2 regions of the Erwinia sp. 1181_3 genome follow, and region 1 is predicted to be linked to the other one. Evidence: predicted binding sites of a transcription regulator. Region 1 holds the regulator's gene; the other holds the start of a gene.

What was found. The regulator LexA, encoded in region 1, represses DNA repair genes until DNA is damaged. The targets are predictions, from matches to a motif close to TNCTGTATGTACATACAGNA.
Region 2: the regulator LexA is predicted to act here: its motif matches at 2,004-2,023, upstream of FY046_RS01130 (YebG family protein).

The regions. Positions count from the first base shown of each region.
Region 1 is NZ_VTDE01000009.1:131,921-139,597, forward strand. Features, by position in the region: gene FY046_RS18995 (hypothetical protein) at 158-448, opposite strand; gene FY046_RS19000 (conjugal transfer protein TraF) at 630-1,871, opposite strand; gene zur (zinc uptake transcriptional repressor Zur) at 2,333-2,842, shown strand; gene FY046_RS19010 (CsbD family protein) at 2,929-3,138, opposite strand; gene dinF (MATE family efflux transporter DinF) at 3,354-4,676, opposite strand; gene lexA (transcriptional repressor LexA) at 4,759-5,367, opposite strand; gene FY046_RS19025 (diacylglycerol kinase) at 5,474-5,842, opposite strand; gene plsB (glycerol-3-phosphate 1-O-acyltransferase PlsB) at 5,970-7,677, shown strand, end outside.
Region 2 is NZ_VTDE01000001.1:239,737-247,413, reverse strand. Features, by position in the region: gene FY046_RS01140 (bifunctional 4-hydroxy-2-oxoglutarate aldolase/2-dehydro-3-deoxy-phosphogluconate aldolase) at 38-676, shown strand; gene purT (formate-dependent phosphoribosylglycinamide formyltransferase) at 723-1,901, opposite strand; gene FY046_RS01130 (YebG family protein) at 2,040-2,336, shown strand; gene FY046_RS01125 (sugar phosphate isomerase/epimerase family protein) at 2,385-3,203, opposite strand; gene FY046_RS01120 (tellurite resistance TerB family protein) at 3,404-4,057, shown strand; gene FY046_RS01115 (S9 family peptidase) at 4,202-6,262, shown strand; gene exoX (exodeoxyribonuclease X) at 6,259-6,924, opposite strand; gene FY046_RS01105 (carbon-nitrogen hydrolase family protein) at 6,937-7,677, opposite strand, start outside.

The DNA.
Region 1 (7,677 bases):
TCGATATTGTGCGCAATCATAGCACGGCGGGCCGCGAGGATACAGGATCAGGGAAAGGTGATTGCCAGCAGCCGTGAGGTGACTGCTGGGAAAAATCAGAAAATAACGTTCCGCTTCAAAGCGCAGTGACTTGAATGAATTATTAAGTTATTCAATATCAGCTAAAGTCATAACGGTTTAAAATATTTTCAACTGCAGGGTCATTTTCATATTTTATTTTCAGTTTTTCTTTCTGCTCTTTCGCTTTACCGCAATAATTATCAACAGATTTTTCAATTTCCACCTGCCGTTCTTTAGGGAGGTTACTATCCCATTCTCCCGACATATGGATGCAGTTATCAGCATTATCGGTAAATGCTTTGATATCCCTGGATGGCGCAGTCGTGATGTTAGACGCACACCCACTGATTACCAGACACAACAAAACCATTCCATTCATTACCCGCATTGTTATCTTCCCTGTATTTTCCCCTATGAGTTTACTCAGTCTGCCAGTATTGGAGAAAACCATCCAGGGTATGTCTGTTCGATTGAGTGAGCAAAGATGAATATCAGGAAAAGTGCGAGGAAAAACCAGTAAGGGTGAGGACAACCCCTTAGGGTTGCCCTCCTAAAGACCATCCGGACTATCAGAAAGTGAAGTTCAACTGGGCAACGGCGCCCCAGGTATTGTCTTTCCCCACCATCCCGGCAAGGTCCAGATGTACTTTGTTAAACGGTGACAGGCCAAAACCGCCCGTGAAGACATCAGTGTCATTGGACTTCACATCAGCACGGTAACCGGCGCGCAGTTGCAGCCAGTCCAGTAAACGATACTCCGCACCCACGGCAGCATACTGGCTGTCCTGTTGCGTTTTAAAGCGCTTAGTCGGGGTCAGGTCCACATCCAGTGCCGTTGTCAGGCGCTCGGTATGGTATGCCACGCCGGAGGTGACCAGCGGACGGATTTGATAGGTATCCTTGTAGCCGCTGACCTCTTTGGTATCAATATCACGTGAGATCAGGTTCTGCGCGCTCAGGCCCAGCGTCCAGTTTTCACCGAGGTCGGTTGAGGCGCCCGCATCCAGGTTAAACCCGGTGTTGGTATTTTTATAATTGCCGTTGGTGAAGTCTGACTTGTCATAGCTGTATACCGAGGCGCTGTAGTTATACAGCGTGGTTTTTTGCAGCTTTGGCGTGATGCCCAGCGACACCGGCTGACCACCGAAATCGAACTCATGCGCGACGGCGATCCCCATATCGTAAACCACCGCTGCACGTCCCAGTCCGGCAGAAGTCAGGCTGTTCAGTCCCGCCGTCGTCGGAATGTTATTGCCATCGGCAATACCTTGCAGATAATCGATGTCGCTTTGCGTGACATCGGTTACCACGGAAGCCGTACCGTAAGCTTTGGTGACAAACGCGAAAGGCAGAACCTCATTCGGAACCGTCACTGCAAATGCAGCACCGGCATTTGCCCATGCCTTCTGCCCTTTGATCTCGCGCAGACGATCGGCTAGATCACCGGCAGCCGACTGGGCGCGGGGGATATCCGTGGGGAAGACGAAGTTATTCGCCAGGTCTTTGTAACTGTCGACAGCATTGGTCAGGTCATCCACCTTATCGACCAGTTTTCCTTTGTCGCTGATCTGCGCACCGACGGCTGGCAGGATAATACTGACGCTGTCTTCCGGTTTTGCTTTGGTCATCAGCGCCGGGTTCGCCAGCACCGCCGAACCGTAGCTGGAAGAGGCAACCCCCACCCCGCCCATCGCATCATTGCGGGCATCGAAATAGTTACCGGCGGCAAGCGCACTCAGCGGAGTAAACAACAGAGCGGGTAATACCACTGGTGCGGAAAAACCGATTAATTTATTGAATTTATTTGCCATTGACCCCAAACCCACCATAAAAAAATGAAAAAGCGAATGCGCAAAGACACGCATAACCGAATGCCTGAATAATGAACATAAAGGCACCATTTCATTGCTGTGAATTGAGAGAAGATGAGTGGGCTTATCAGGTCATTGCCATTTTATTAATCTGTTATCACGCTAACAGTTGAACGTTTTGCATCTGTTTATTTCAGTACCAAACGCACACAGCCCTTTGCAAAAGGTAGTCATGAACCTTAAGCCCTGCAAATCAGATTAACGATACTGCATTAAAAAATAATGGCCCTGGTGCACTCAAAACAATGATTAAATTTTTTTTACCTTCTGCACTTATCAGCAATACCAGTAAAGGGTTGAGTCTGTGCACGTGACAGAGGGCCGCCTGAAGGTGAACTCGGCGTTTTGTTGCAGACGTGATAAAATAACATCCTGATATGGCCTGAGGGGGAACAATGAATATGACCAGTGCTGAAAAAATCCTGTCGCAGGCGGAAGTTATCTGTCAGCAACGCAGCGTGCGACTCACGCCGCAGCGTCTTGAAGTTCTGCGTTTGATGAGTGAGCAGAATGGGGCCATCAGCGCCTACGATCTGCTGGACTTACTGCGTGCCTCTGAACCTCAGGCAAAGCCTCCTACCATCTACCGTGCGCTGGACTTCCTGCTGGAGCAGGGCTTTATCCATCGCGTGGAGTCCACCAACAGCTATGTGGTTTGTCATCACTTTGAAGAACCGTCACACACCTCAGCCATGCTGATTTGTGACCGCTGCGGTTCAGTGGCCGAGCAGCATGCTAATGGCGTGGAAGATATTTTGAAATCGCTGGCCCTGAAGTCCGGTTTTACCCTGGGACATAGCGTGATTGAGGCGCATGGTTTCTGTGAAAAATGCGGGGAGATTGAAGCCTGCACCCATCAGGATGCGTGCCAGCACGATCATAGTGTGCAGAGTAAAAAACGCGGGCGTTAGTCAAATTTTGTGAGGGAGGAGAAAGAGGTGAGTGGCACTGTCCTTGTGCCTGGGTAGGAGCATCGTCCTGAAAGGGTCCGCTGTTTTTACCAGCGGTGGTTGTTACGGGTTTCCCAATCACTCAGCTCTTTTTCGGCCTGATCTTTCTGATAGCCGTAGCGTTCCTGAATTTTACCCACCAACTGATCGCGTTTACCTTCAACGACCGTCAGGTCATCATCGGTCAGCTTACCCCATTGTTCTTTCACTTTACCTTTAAACTGTTTCCAGTTACCGCCGGCTTCGTCTTTATTCATAATGTGATTCCTCTACCTTGGGTTAAAACAGCTTTAATGCCTCAAAAACCAACTGTTAAACCAGACAATCATCTGGTTATTTGCCTGAGACAAAGATAATTGTAGTAGAGAAACCACGCACTGGCCGTTAACCCGCTGGCAAAAGCGGTAGAAATCACTAAAAACACCTAGAATTCAGTGAACTAGCGAAGCGGCGCGTTACGTAACCAAATGTGTCACTGCGCGAACCAGGTTCCCTTACGCCAGTGACGACGCCAGATGACCCACAGGGAGACACCGCGCAGCAGCAGGAACAACGTGACTGCCAGCCACAGACCATGGTTACCCAGCCACGGCACGCTAAACAGCGCCAAACCAAAGCCCAGTGCTGCGACGGCCATACTGTTGCGCATCTCACTGGCGCGGGTGGCACCGATAAACATCCCATCCAGCAAATAACAGCCCACACCCGCTAATGGCATCAGCACCTGCCACCATAAATACCGATCGGCAAGCTGGCGAAGCGGTTCCAGAGACGTCAGCAGCGCGATAATTTGCTCACCAAACAGGGCATAAAATAGAGAAAACCCTGCTGCAACTAGTAACGACTGCCGACAGGCAGCATGCCAGACGCTGAGTAACTGCTTACTGTCGCGCGCGCCATAGGCTTCTCCAGAACAGGCCTCAACCGCATAGGCGAAGCCATCCAGTGCATAGGCGGTAAAGGTGAGGAACATCAGCAATACCGCGTTGACCGCCACCACATCATTCCCCATACGGGCACCAAAGATAGTCAGCGACGCAAAGCAGATTTGCAACAACAGAGAACGCAGCATGATGTCGCGATTTAAGCGCAGCAGGCGCCCCACATCACCGCGCCAGGCACTCAGCATCAACCTTACTGACAGACCACGCAGTTTCATCACCCGCCATACCAGCAGCAGACCAACAATAAAACTGACATATTCAGCTATTGCGGTAGCCGCTGCCGCGCCCTGTACACCCCACTTCAGGCCAATAACAAACCACAGATCCAGCAGGATATTGACCAGATTACCCACCACCAGCAGGATCACAGGGGCACGCGCATACTGCACCCCAAGGAGCCAGCCAAGCAGCACGAGATTGGCCAACGTTGCGGGAGCACTGAGCCAGCGCACCTGCATAAACAGTGCCGCCTGGTGCAGAACGTCTTCGCTGCCACCGGTCAGGCCCAGAGCAAAGTGAGTGATGGGTGTTCTTAGCAGGATAAACAGCAGGCCGGCCAGCAAAGCGAGCAGCAGCGGCTGCATCAATGCACGTGCCAGTGCGGATTTATCACTGGCTCCAAATGCCTGGGCAGTCAGCCCGGTGGTGCTCATGCGTAGAAACAGTAGCAGCATAAACAGGAAGCTGGTTACGGTTGTGCCGATCGCCACCCCACCAAGATACGTCGGGCTATCAAGATGGCCGATCACGGCGGTATCGACCAGACCAAGCAGTGGCACGGTAATATTAGAAAGGATCATCGGCAGCGCCAGCCGCCAGAGGCTTTTATCCGCAGAGGTGAGCAGTTTCATCAGAACCCATCAGAGCTAAAGCGATTACAGATGATAATACGCGCCACAGAAGCAGCGCGCAGGATTTAGCGGGGAGTAACGATTACAGCCAGTTGCCGTTGCGAATAACGCCGACAGCAAGACCTTCAATAGTCAGCGTTTGCTGACGCAGGTCGACAATGATAGGTTTGAAGTCCGGGTTTTCTGGTAAAAGTTGCACCGTATTACCCTGCCTTTTCAGGCGTTTCACTGTCACTTCGTCATCAATGCGCGCAACCACAACCTGCCCATTACGCACATCTTCCGTTTTATGTACCGCTAACAGATCGCCGTCCATAATACCGATGTCTTTCATCGACATCCCACTGACGCGCAACAGAAAATCAGCGCCAGGCTTGAACAGGTCAGGGTCAACTTTGTAGTGCCCTTCAATGTGCTGCTCTGCCAACAGTGGCTCACCGGCGGCAACCCGGCCAATCAGTGGAAGACCGTCTTCTTCTTCCATCATCAGGCGAATACCGCGGGAAGCACCAGAAACGATCTCAATCACGCCTTTACGGGCTAAGGCCTTCAGGTGTTCTTCAGCCGCATTCGGGGAACGGAAACCAAGTTGCGCAGCGATCTCTGCGCGCGTCGGCGGCATACCAGTTTGATTAATGTGGTCGCGAATCAGGTCATAAACCTGCTGCTGCCTCGCCGTTAGTGCTTTCATTCCGCCCCCTGGTTGTTTATACAGTCGACTGTGAGTATATACAGGTATTTAGACATTGAAAACCTAAAGTTGGGCGAAATGCAGTTTGTGGCGATTTTTGGAAAACTCATCGCAAATGTGGCACTAACAGCATGATCCAAACAAAAATTGCCAGCAAGATAGTCAACAGCACGGCCGCAGAACCCATATCTTTGGCCCGGCCTGCAAGGGGGTGTATTTCACTGCCGATACGGTCGACGACCGCTTCGATGGCACTGTTGAGTATTTCGACAATGATGACCAGCATGACCGAGCCAATCAGCAGCACACGGGTAATGGCATCTACGTCCAGCCAGCAGGCAATGATAATCGCAATGATCGCCGCGACGGCTTCCTGACGAAAAGCGGCTTCATGCTGCCACGCGCTGCGGATGCCTTTCCACGAATACCCGGCTGCTTTTATGATTCGCGTCAGTCCGGTGACATTATTTGCCATAATCAGGGAACCCTTTGAGAAGTTTAACGTCAATGAGTGGAACTACAGGTTTTTTAACACCACAGATTCTGTTGGCGCTTTCTGGTATGCTTGCGGCGCTTTGCTAACAAGAGGCTTCATGTTGTCTATGTCAGGTTGGCGTAAATTATATTATAACTTATTGAATCTTCCAGTAAAACTACTGGTAAAAAGTAAAGCAATTCCGGCTGAGCCGGTTGCCGAACTCGGGCTTGATACGTCGCGCCCTATTATGTATGTGCTGCCTTATGATTCAAAGGCCGATCTCCTTGCACTGCGTGAGCAGTGTCGCAAACAAGACCTGCCCGATCCTCTGGAACCTCTGGAGATCGACGGTACGGTATTGCCACGCCATGTGTTTATTCATGATGGCCCGCGCTTGTTCCCGTACTTTGTTCCGAATCTTGAGTCGGTCAAGCTGTTCCACGATTATCTCGATCTGCACCGCAATCATCCCGATCTGGATGTGCAAATGGTGCCGGTATCAGTGATGTTTGGTCGTGCGCCGGGCCGTGAGGTACAGGGTGACGAACAGCCGCATCTGCGCATGTTGAATGGTATCCAGAAATTCTTTGCCGTCATCTGGCTGGGACGTGACAGTTTTGTGCGCTTCTCACCGATGGTATCGCTGCGCCATATGGCCACCGAGCACGGTACAGATAAAATCATCGCGCAGAAGCTGGCCCGTGTGGCGCGTATGCACTTTGCCCGCCAGCGTTTAGCGGCCGTGGGGCCGCGTCTGCCTGTGCGCCAGGACTTGTTCAACAAGCTGTTGCAGTCTAAAGCGATCGCCAAAGCGGTTGAAGACGAAGCACGCAGCAAAAAAATCTCCCATGAAAAAGCCCAGCAGAATGCCGTTGAGCTGATGGAAGAGATCGCCGCTGACTTCTCTTACGAAGCGATTCGTCTGACCGACCGTATCATGGGTTGGACCTGGAGCAAGCTGTATCAGGGGATTAACGTTAACGGCGGTGAGCGCGTGCGCCAGCTGGCACAGGACGGACATGAGATTGTCTACGTGCCCTGCCATCGCAGCCATATGGACTACCTGCTGCTCTCCTATGTGCTGTATCACCAGGGTCTGGTGCCGCCGCATATTGCAGCCGGGATCAACCTGAACTTCTGGCCAGCGGGCCCGATTTTCCGTCGCCTGGGCGCTTTCTTTATTCGTCGTACCTTCAAGGGCAATAAGCTCTACTCCACGGTGTTCCGTGAATACCTTGGTGAGCTGTTCACCCGTGGCTATTCCGTCGAATACTTCGTGGAAGGCGGCCGTTCACGTACAGGCCGCCTGCTGGATCCGAAAACCGGCACCCTGTCGATGACGATTCAGGCGATGCTGCGTGGAGGTAACCGCCCTATTACGCTGGTACCGATTTACATCGGTTACGAACACGTGATGGAAGTGGGAACTTACGCCAAAGAGCTGCGCGGTGCGACCAAAGAGAAAGAAGGCTTTATGTCGATGGTGCGCGGGCTGCGTAAGCTGCGTAATCTCGGTCAGGGCTATGTGAACTTTGGTGAGCCGCTGCCGCTGGTCGCGTATCTGAATCAGCAGGTACCAGAGTGGCGTGAGGCTATCGATCCTATTGAAGCTCAGCGTCCAGCCTGGTTAACCCCGGCCGTGAACGACATCGCGCAGAAAGTCATGGTGCGGATTAACAATGCAGGGGCAGCCAATGCCATGAACCTGTGTGTGACTGCGCTGCTGGCATCACGCCAGCGTTCGATGACCCGCGAGCAGCTGACCGAACAGCTCGACTGTTATGTGCAACTGCTGCGCAATGTGCCGTACTCGCCTGATTCCACCGTGCCGG
Region 2 (7,677 bases), on a different contig from region 1:
CAGGACGGAAGGCAGGCCAGACAGGAGAACGTCGTTGATGAGTAACTGGAAAACAAGCGCTGAACAGATTCTGAAAACAGGCCCGGTTGTGCCGGTGATCGTGGTGAACAAGCTTGAGCATGCTGTTCCGATGGCGAAAGCATTGGTAGCGGGTGGTGTGCGTGTGCTGGAAGTGACGCTGCGCACGCCCTGCGCGATGGATGCCCTGAAGGCCATGGTGAGAGAAGTGCCTGAAGCGATTGTTGGGGCAGGCACCGTGTTGAACGCGCAGCAGTTGAAAGAAGTCACCGATGCGGGCGCGCAGTTTATCATCAGCCCGGGCCTGACCGAGCCGTTGCTCAGAGCCGCTGTAGACGGCCCAGTGCCGTTGATCCCGGGAATCAGCACCGTGTCTGAATTGATGACCGGTCTTGATTATGGTCTGCGTGAGTTTAAATTCTTCCCGGCGGAAGCTAACGGCGGCGTGAAAGCCTTACAGGCGATTGGCGGGCCTTTCCCACAAGTACGTTTTTGCCCGACGGGCGGCATCTCGCCGGCTAACTACCGCGACTACCTGGCGCTGAAAAGTGTGCTATGTATTGGTGGGTCGTGGCTGGTGCCAGCGGATGCGCTGGAAGCGGGGGATTATGACCGTATTACCCGCCTGGCGCAGGAAGCCGTTGCCGGGGCGCGATAAAACCACAAGGGGCGGAATTCCGCCCCTTGAATAATCCGCAGGTCTGTCAGCCGCTGACTTTTACGCTGGCAGCGGCACTGATGGCACGCTGCACCGCCTCTTCCACGTCATTGCCCGTTGCCAGTGCCACACCAAGACGGCGTTTGCCCTGAATTTCTGGCTTGCCAAACAGGCGCAGTTGCAGCCCGGCGCCCAGTGCAGCAGACAGGTTGGCGAACTGCACATTGTTGCTGTCCAGCTCTGGCAGGATCACTGCTGATGCCGCCGGACCGTACTGACGGATGCCGCCAATGGGCAGACCGAGGAACGCGCGCACATGCAGCGCGAACTCGGAGACGTCCTGAGAAATCAGCGTGACCATGCCGGTATCATGCGGGCGTGGCGACACTTCACTGAACACCACCTCATCACCGCAAACAAACAGCTCAACGCCAAACAGACCGCGTCCACCCAGTGCATTCACCACTTTTTCAGCAATCTCCTGCGCACGTTTCAGTGCGAGCTCGCTCATCTGCTGCGGCTGCCAGGATTCGCGATAGTCGCCATCTTCCTGACGATGTCCGATAGGCGCGCAGAAGTGAATGCCGTCGACAGCATTGATGGTCAGCAGGGTAATTTCGAAATCAAACTTCACCACGCCTTCAACGATCACCCGACCGGCACCGGCACGGCCACCCTGTTGTGCATATTCCCATGCAGCATCCAGCTGTGCGGCTTCACGGATAAAACTCTGCCCTTTACCGGAAGAACTCATCACGGGTTTTACGATGCACGGGAAACCGATCTCATCAGCGGCGGCCAGGAAAGCCTCGCGGCTGTCGGCAAAGCGGTAGGATGACGTCGGCAACGCCAGATCTTCCGCAGCAAGGCGGCGAATACCTTCACGGTTCATGGTCAGTTTCGCGGCGCGTGCGGTCGGCACTACGTGCTGTCCCTGTTTTTCCAGTTCGATCAGCATATCGGTGGCGATCGCTTCAATTTCCGGCACCACGAAGTCCGGCTTTTCCTGCGCGACCAGTGCGGCCAGGGCTGCGCCATCCAGCATATTGATCACATGGCTGCGGTGGGCAATGTGCATCGCAGGGGCATCGGCATAGCGATCCACGGCGATCACCTCCACACCCAGACGCTGGCATTCCAGCGCTACTTCTTTGCCCAGTTCACCGGATCCCAGCAGCATTACACGGGTTGCATTAGGGCGCAGCGCAGTTCCAAGAGTTGTCATAATCTCTACCTGAATGGATTGAAAAAAACGCGCGAAGTATAAACGAAAACGTTTGCGTAATCATCCGCACTTTACGCTTGAGTGAAAAAAGCGACGCTGCTACACTGTATAAAAATACAGTTAAACAGGACGAAAATCATGGCTGTTGAAATCAAATACGTTGTCGTCAGAAAAGGTGAGGAAAAGATGACATTTGCCAGCAAGAAAGAAGCCGATGCTTACGACAAGATGCTCGACCTGGCGGAAGTCTTTGCCGACTGGCTGACCGCCAGCCCGCTGGAAATGGAAGAACAGCAGGGTGAAGCGCTGGGGCTGTTTATGGCGGAAAATAAAGACGCGCTGCAACAGATCCTCCGCACCGGTAAACTGCCTGAAGAGAGCAGTGCGGCTGATAACAGCGACGCATCTGATGAAGGCAAACTGCGCGCGGTGTAACCCGCCCCTGCTGTGGCTGATCTTTTTTCTGATCAGCCGTTCAGATCATTATGTGCTCAGCACACTGCGCAATGACGCCATCGCTGCCTGTGCCGTTGCCAGCGGGTCAGCAGCGTGGCGTTGATCGTTAAATACTTCCAGGCCTATTGGCCCCTCGTAACCGATCTGCTGCAAATGCGCTAACAGCGCCTTCAGTGGGTATTGGCCCTCACCGGGTAACAATCGGTGATGCCGGGCCGTATCGACCAGATGCTTTGCATCCGGCTGCTCATTCAGATCGGACAACTGCACCAGAAAAATCCTCTCTGCCGGAATACCGGCCAGGTCTTCCAGCGTTCTCTGGCGTACAAAAATATGAAAAGCATCCACCACCAGCCCCAGATTGGGTGCGTCAATTTGCTGGATAAGCTGCCATGCCTGGGCGGTGTTATTAATATGCTGGCTCCAGGCCATCGCCTCATACGCTACGCGCAGGCCATGATCTGCCGCCTGCTGCACCAGCCAGCGTAAATCCGCTTCGATACGTTCTGTGCAACAGTGCGGATGAGTGGATGCCGGCACCAACAGCGTTGATGCGCCAAGGCGTTGCGCCGTTGCCATCATCTGTAAGGCTTCATGCCGTTTATCCTCACGCAGGCTCTCTGGCGCCCCATCAAAATCCAGCAGCACCTGGTAATCCGTCAGCCCGAGGGAAAGCTGCTGGCAGAGATCGGCCAGCGCGGCGGCATCGCCCACGGCTTCACTCACATCCTGCTGCCACAATTCCACCTGACTGAAACCCGCCGCTGCAGCTGCACGCAGTTTCTCTTCACTGCTGCCACCGAGCAGGATGGTATTGATAAACAATGGGTTCGCCGAAAATGCCATTTGTATCGATTCTCCTCTGCGTAATTTCCTTTTCAGGGTAGAGGCAATGCAACCATCCAACAACTTATCCACGACTGACTGCAGGATATCTGTCCATCTGCCGCTGGAAACAACGGGAAATTTTACAGCCTTTTCATCGTTTGACGTTTCCTGACGTGTGCTGCTTTATTGTGGTGTTTTCGGGTAATGAAGGACTGACTATGAGCAACTGGCTGCAACAGATTCAGACGGTATTAGGCAAGGCAGGCAAATCCTCCTCTGGCGGAGAAGGGCTGAGCAAAATGCTGGCCCCCGGTGCACTCGGTGGCCTGGCGGGATTGCTGATTGCCAGTAAATCTTCCCGCAACCTGTTGATGAAGTACGGGAAGAACGCCGTAATCATCGGCGGCGGTGCTGCTGCGGGTGCCCTGTTGTGGAATAAGTACAAACAGCGTGTCAGTGAAACCCATCAGGATCAGCCTGAGTTTGGTCAGCAGAGCTCCCCGGTCGACCGTCGCGCCGAGCGTCTGATTGAAGCGCTGGTCTTTGCGGCCAAAAGTGACGGCCATATCGACAACGATGAGCGTAAAGCCATTGATGAACATATTCGCCAGTCTGGTTTAGGTGCGCAGGGCGAGCAGCTGGTGCAGCGTGCCATTGACTCTCCGCTTGATCCGCAGAAGCTGGCGGCCGATGTGAAAAACGAAGAAGAAGCGCTGGAGGTCTATTTCCTCAGCAACCTTGTCATCGATGTTGACCACTTTATGGAGCGCAGCTATTTGCAGGCGCTGGGCGATGCCTTGAAAATCCCACAGGACGTGCGTCAGTCGATTGAAACCGACATTCGTGCCGAGAAGCAGAAGCTCCCTGCCTGATAGATCAGTTAATCCTTCGCGGGTGAACACTGTCACCCGCGCAAAAAAATCCCCTGAAAAGCACGTTGTTGCACTGATAACGGCTTGTTAATCAGTCTGGTTGCTGCCAACCTTACACACAGGCACAGCAACTGCGAAGAGACTATGACACCTCCTAAAGCGAATAAAATTCCCCATCAGATGACCCTGCACGGTGATACCCGTATCGATAATTATTACTGGCTGCGCGACGACGAGCGCGAAGCGCCAGAGGTGCTTGCTTATCTGCGGGCTGAGAACGACTACTGTCAGCAACAGTTGCTGCCGCAGCAGGCCTTACAGGCGGAGCTGTTGCAGGAGATCATCGACCGCATTCCTGCCCGTGACCATTCGGTGCCTTATGTGAAGCGGGGATATCGTTATCAGAGCCGCTATGAAGAGGGGAATGAATACACGATTTACGCCCGTCAGCCCGCCGACACGAAGACGCCGGACCACTGGGATACGCTGCTGGATGGCAATCAGCGTGCTGCTGACCATGAGTTTTATACCCTGGGCGGCGTGGCGATCAGCCCGGATAACCAGAAAATGGCCGTGGCAGAAGACTTCCTGTCACGCCGGGTGTACGGCATTCGTCTGTGCAACCTTGAGAACGGCGAGTGGTACCCGGAAGTGCTGGAAGGCGTCTCCTCCGCGATGACGTGGGCCAGTGATTCGCGAACCCTCTACTATGTGCTGAAAGATAAAAAGACGCTGCTGCCGTATCAGGTATGGCGGCATACGCTGGGCACGCCGCAGCAGCAGGATCAGTTGGTGTATGAAGAGGAAGATGACACCTTCTACGTCAGCGTTTACAAAACCACGTCCGAAGAGTTTGTGGCGATTGCTCTCGGCAGCAGCACCACCAGTGAGATCCTGTTGCTGGATGCCGCTGATGCCGATGCTCAGCCCCAGCTGTTCTCTGCGCGGCGTAAAGATCATGAGTACAGCGTGGACCATTATCAGGGGCAGTTCTATGTGCGTTCCAACCGGGATGGCAAGAACTTCGGGTTGTACCGCAGCGACAGTGCAGATGAGCAGCAGTGGCAGCCGCTGATTGCGCCACGGGATACGACTGTGCTGGAAGGCTATACGCTGTTCCGCGACTGGCTGGTGGTGGAAGAGCGTCAGCAGGGGCTGACCAGCCTGCGTCAGATAAACTGGCAAAGCGGTGAGAGCACCAGCATTGCCTTCGACGATCCGGCCTATGTGACCTGGATTGGCCATAACCCGACGCCGGACAGCAGCAAAGTTCGCTACGGCTACTCATCCATGACCACGCCGGATACGCTGTTTGAACTGGACCTGGACACCGGTGAGCGTGAAGTCCTTAAGCAGACGGAAGTGAAAGGGTTTGATGCGGCGCGCTATCGCAGCGAACGCCACTGGATCACCATGCGTGATGGCGTCGAGGTCCCCGTTTCACTGGTGTACCGTAAAGACAGCTACCAGCCGGGAACCAACCCGTTGCTGGTTTACGGTTATGGTTCTTACGGCAGCAGTATGGATGCTGATTTCAGCGCCAGTCGTCTCAGCCTGTTGGATCGCGGGTTTGTCTTTTCCCTGACGCATATTCGTGGCGGCGGTGAGATGGGTCAGCAGTGGTACGACGATGGACGTCTGCTGAATAAAATGAACACCTTCCATGACTTTATCGATATCACCGATGCGCTGGTGGAGAAAAAGTACGGCGATGCGGAAAAACTCTATGCGATGGGCGGAAGTGCCGGTGGGTTGCTGATGGGCACCGTCATTAATATGGCCCCGGAGCGTTTCAAGGGGGTCGTCGCGCAGGTGCCGTTCGTGGATGTGGTGACGACGATGCTGGATGAAACCATTCCGCTTACCACTGGCGAATATGACGAGTGGGGCAATCCGGCTGAGGAGCAGTATTATCACTACATCAAACAGTACAGCCCGTATGACAACATTAAGGCGCAGGATTATCCGCATCTGTTGATCACCACCGGTCTGCATGACTCCCAGGTTCAGTACTGGGAGCCAGCAAAATGGGTGGCTAAGCTACGTGAGCTGAAAACCGATAATCATCTACTGTTGCTGCAAACGGATATGGACTCTGGTCATGGCGGAAAGTCAGGCCGTTTTAAAGCCTATGAAGGGGTGGCGCTGGAGTATGCATTTCTTATCGGGCTGGCCAGCGGCCTGCTGACCACACCCGCGGCTTAATCCGTCGCACTCAACGCCCGCTGCATGGCACTGCGTAAGTCGGGCTTCAGATCCGTGATATTTTTTAGCATCCACTTTAAATATCCCGGATCTTTCTTCGCCACATCATCCACTTTCTGCCCGCGATACTTACCGAACGGGAAGGTATTAAACGATCCCTGCACCTGCATCCGACGGATCATCTCTGGCGCATCCCAGCCGCTGAACGACATAATACGGATCAGCAGCGCCGCAGTGATGTAGCAGTCATATAGCGCACGGTGGGCATGTAAATTTTCCGGCGGCGTCACCTCCAGCTGTAAGGATTCGCGCAGCGCCAGATTACTGTATTTCAGGCCCGGCCACAGGCGGCGCGAAAGCGCCATTGTGCAGATCCATTCACCGGGCATCTCTGGCAGCATACGGCGGTCAAAGCTGGCATTGTGCGCCACATAATAAGGGCTGCCGTGATAGCGGCCGATCGCCTGCTCAATGGTGGGTTTCCCCCGCACCATGGCCTCGGTAATTTTATGGATGGCCATGGCTTGATGGCTGATAGGGCGGTCGGGTGAGATCAGGTCGCTCATTGGATTGACGATTTGTCCGTCAATCACATCCACCGATGCCACTTCGACAATACCACCCTGCAGGCCGCAGGTTTCCGTGTCTATCACGCGTAACATAGCTTCTCCCGTTTACAGAACTGACGGGCAGGGTAACGAATGCGCCTCTCCTTGCCAATGATTACCGCTACGACGGGCAATAATCAGTTGCTCGCCTTCGCCCCCGCGTATGACCTGGCGTCCGGTCGCGTCCCAGAAAGCACTTTTACCCGCACACTGGTAGCCGCCCGTGGGCCAGGCGTGATTCGCCATCACCACGGCCATTTGATAATCACGCGACCAGCGGGCGAGGTAGCTGCAGTCGGTTTCATATCCCTGCTCGGAAACCAGCACGCTGGTGGCATAGAGATCGGCACCGCGAACGGAGGCATCACGGGCAAAGGCTTCCACGCTGATATCGGCACAAATGGCCAGCGCCACCTGATGACGCTGATATCCAAATAACGGCACCGTATTACCTGCCGCGAAAATCTCTTTTTCCTGACCGTACAAATTGCGCTTACTGTAGGCGATGCGCGTACCGTCCGGCAGGAATGTCAGTGCGGATAGGCGAACATTATTGTCCGCCTTTAATGGCAGACCGATGCTGATGCCCATCTGATGCTGCTGCGCCGCGTGGGCAAAGGGTTGCAGCCGTTCGTCGTCCAGCGAGAGCGCCAGTTCAGCCATCAGCGGAAGCTCATAACCGGTCAGCGAAAGTTCAGGGAACATCAGCAGTTCAACGCGCAGCGACGCGGCCTGCTGGATAAATTCGAGGTGGTGGTGAATATTCCAGGCGATATCGCCCGGACGGGAACCTGACTGTGCTGCCGC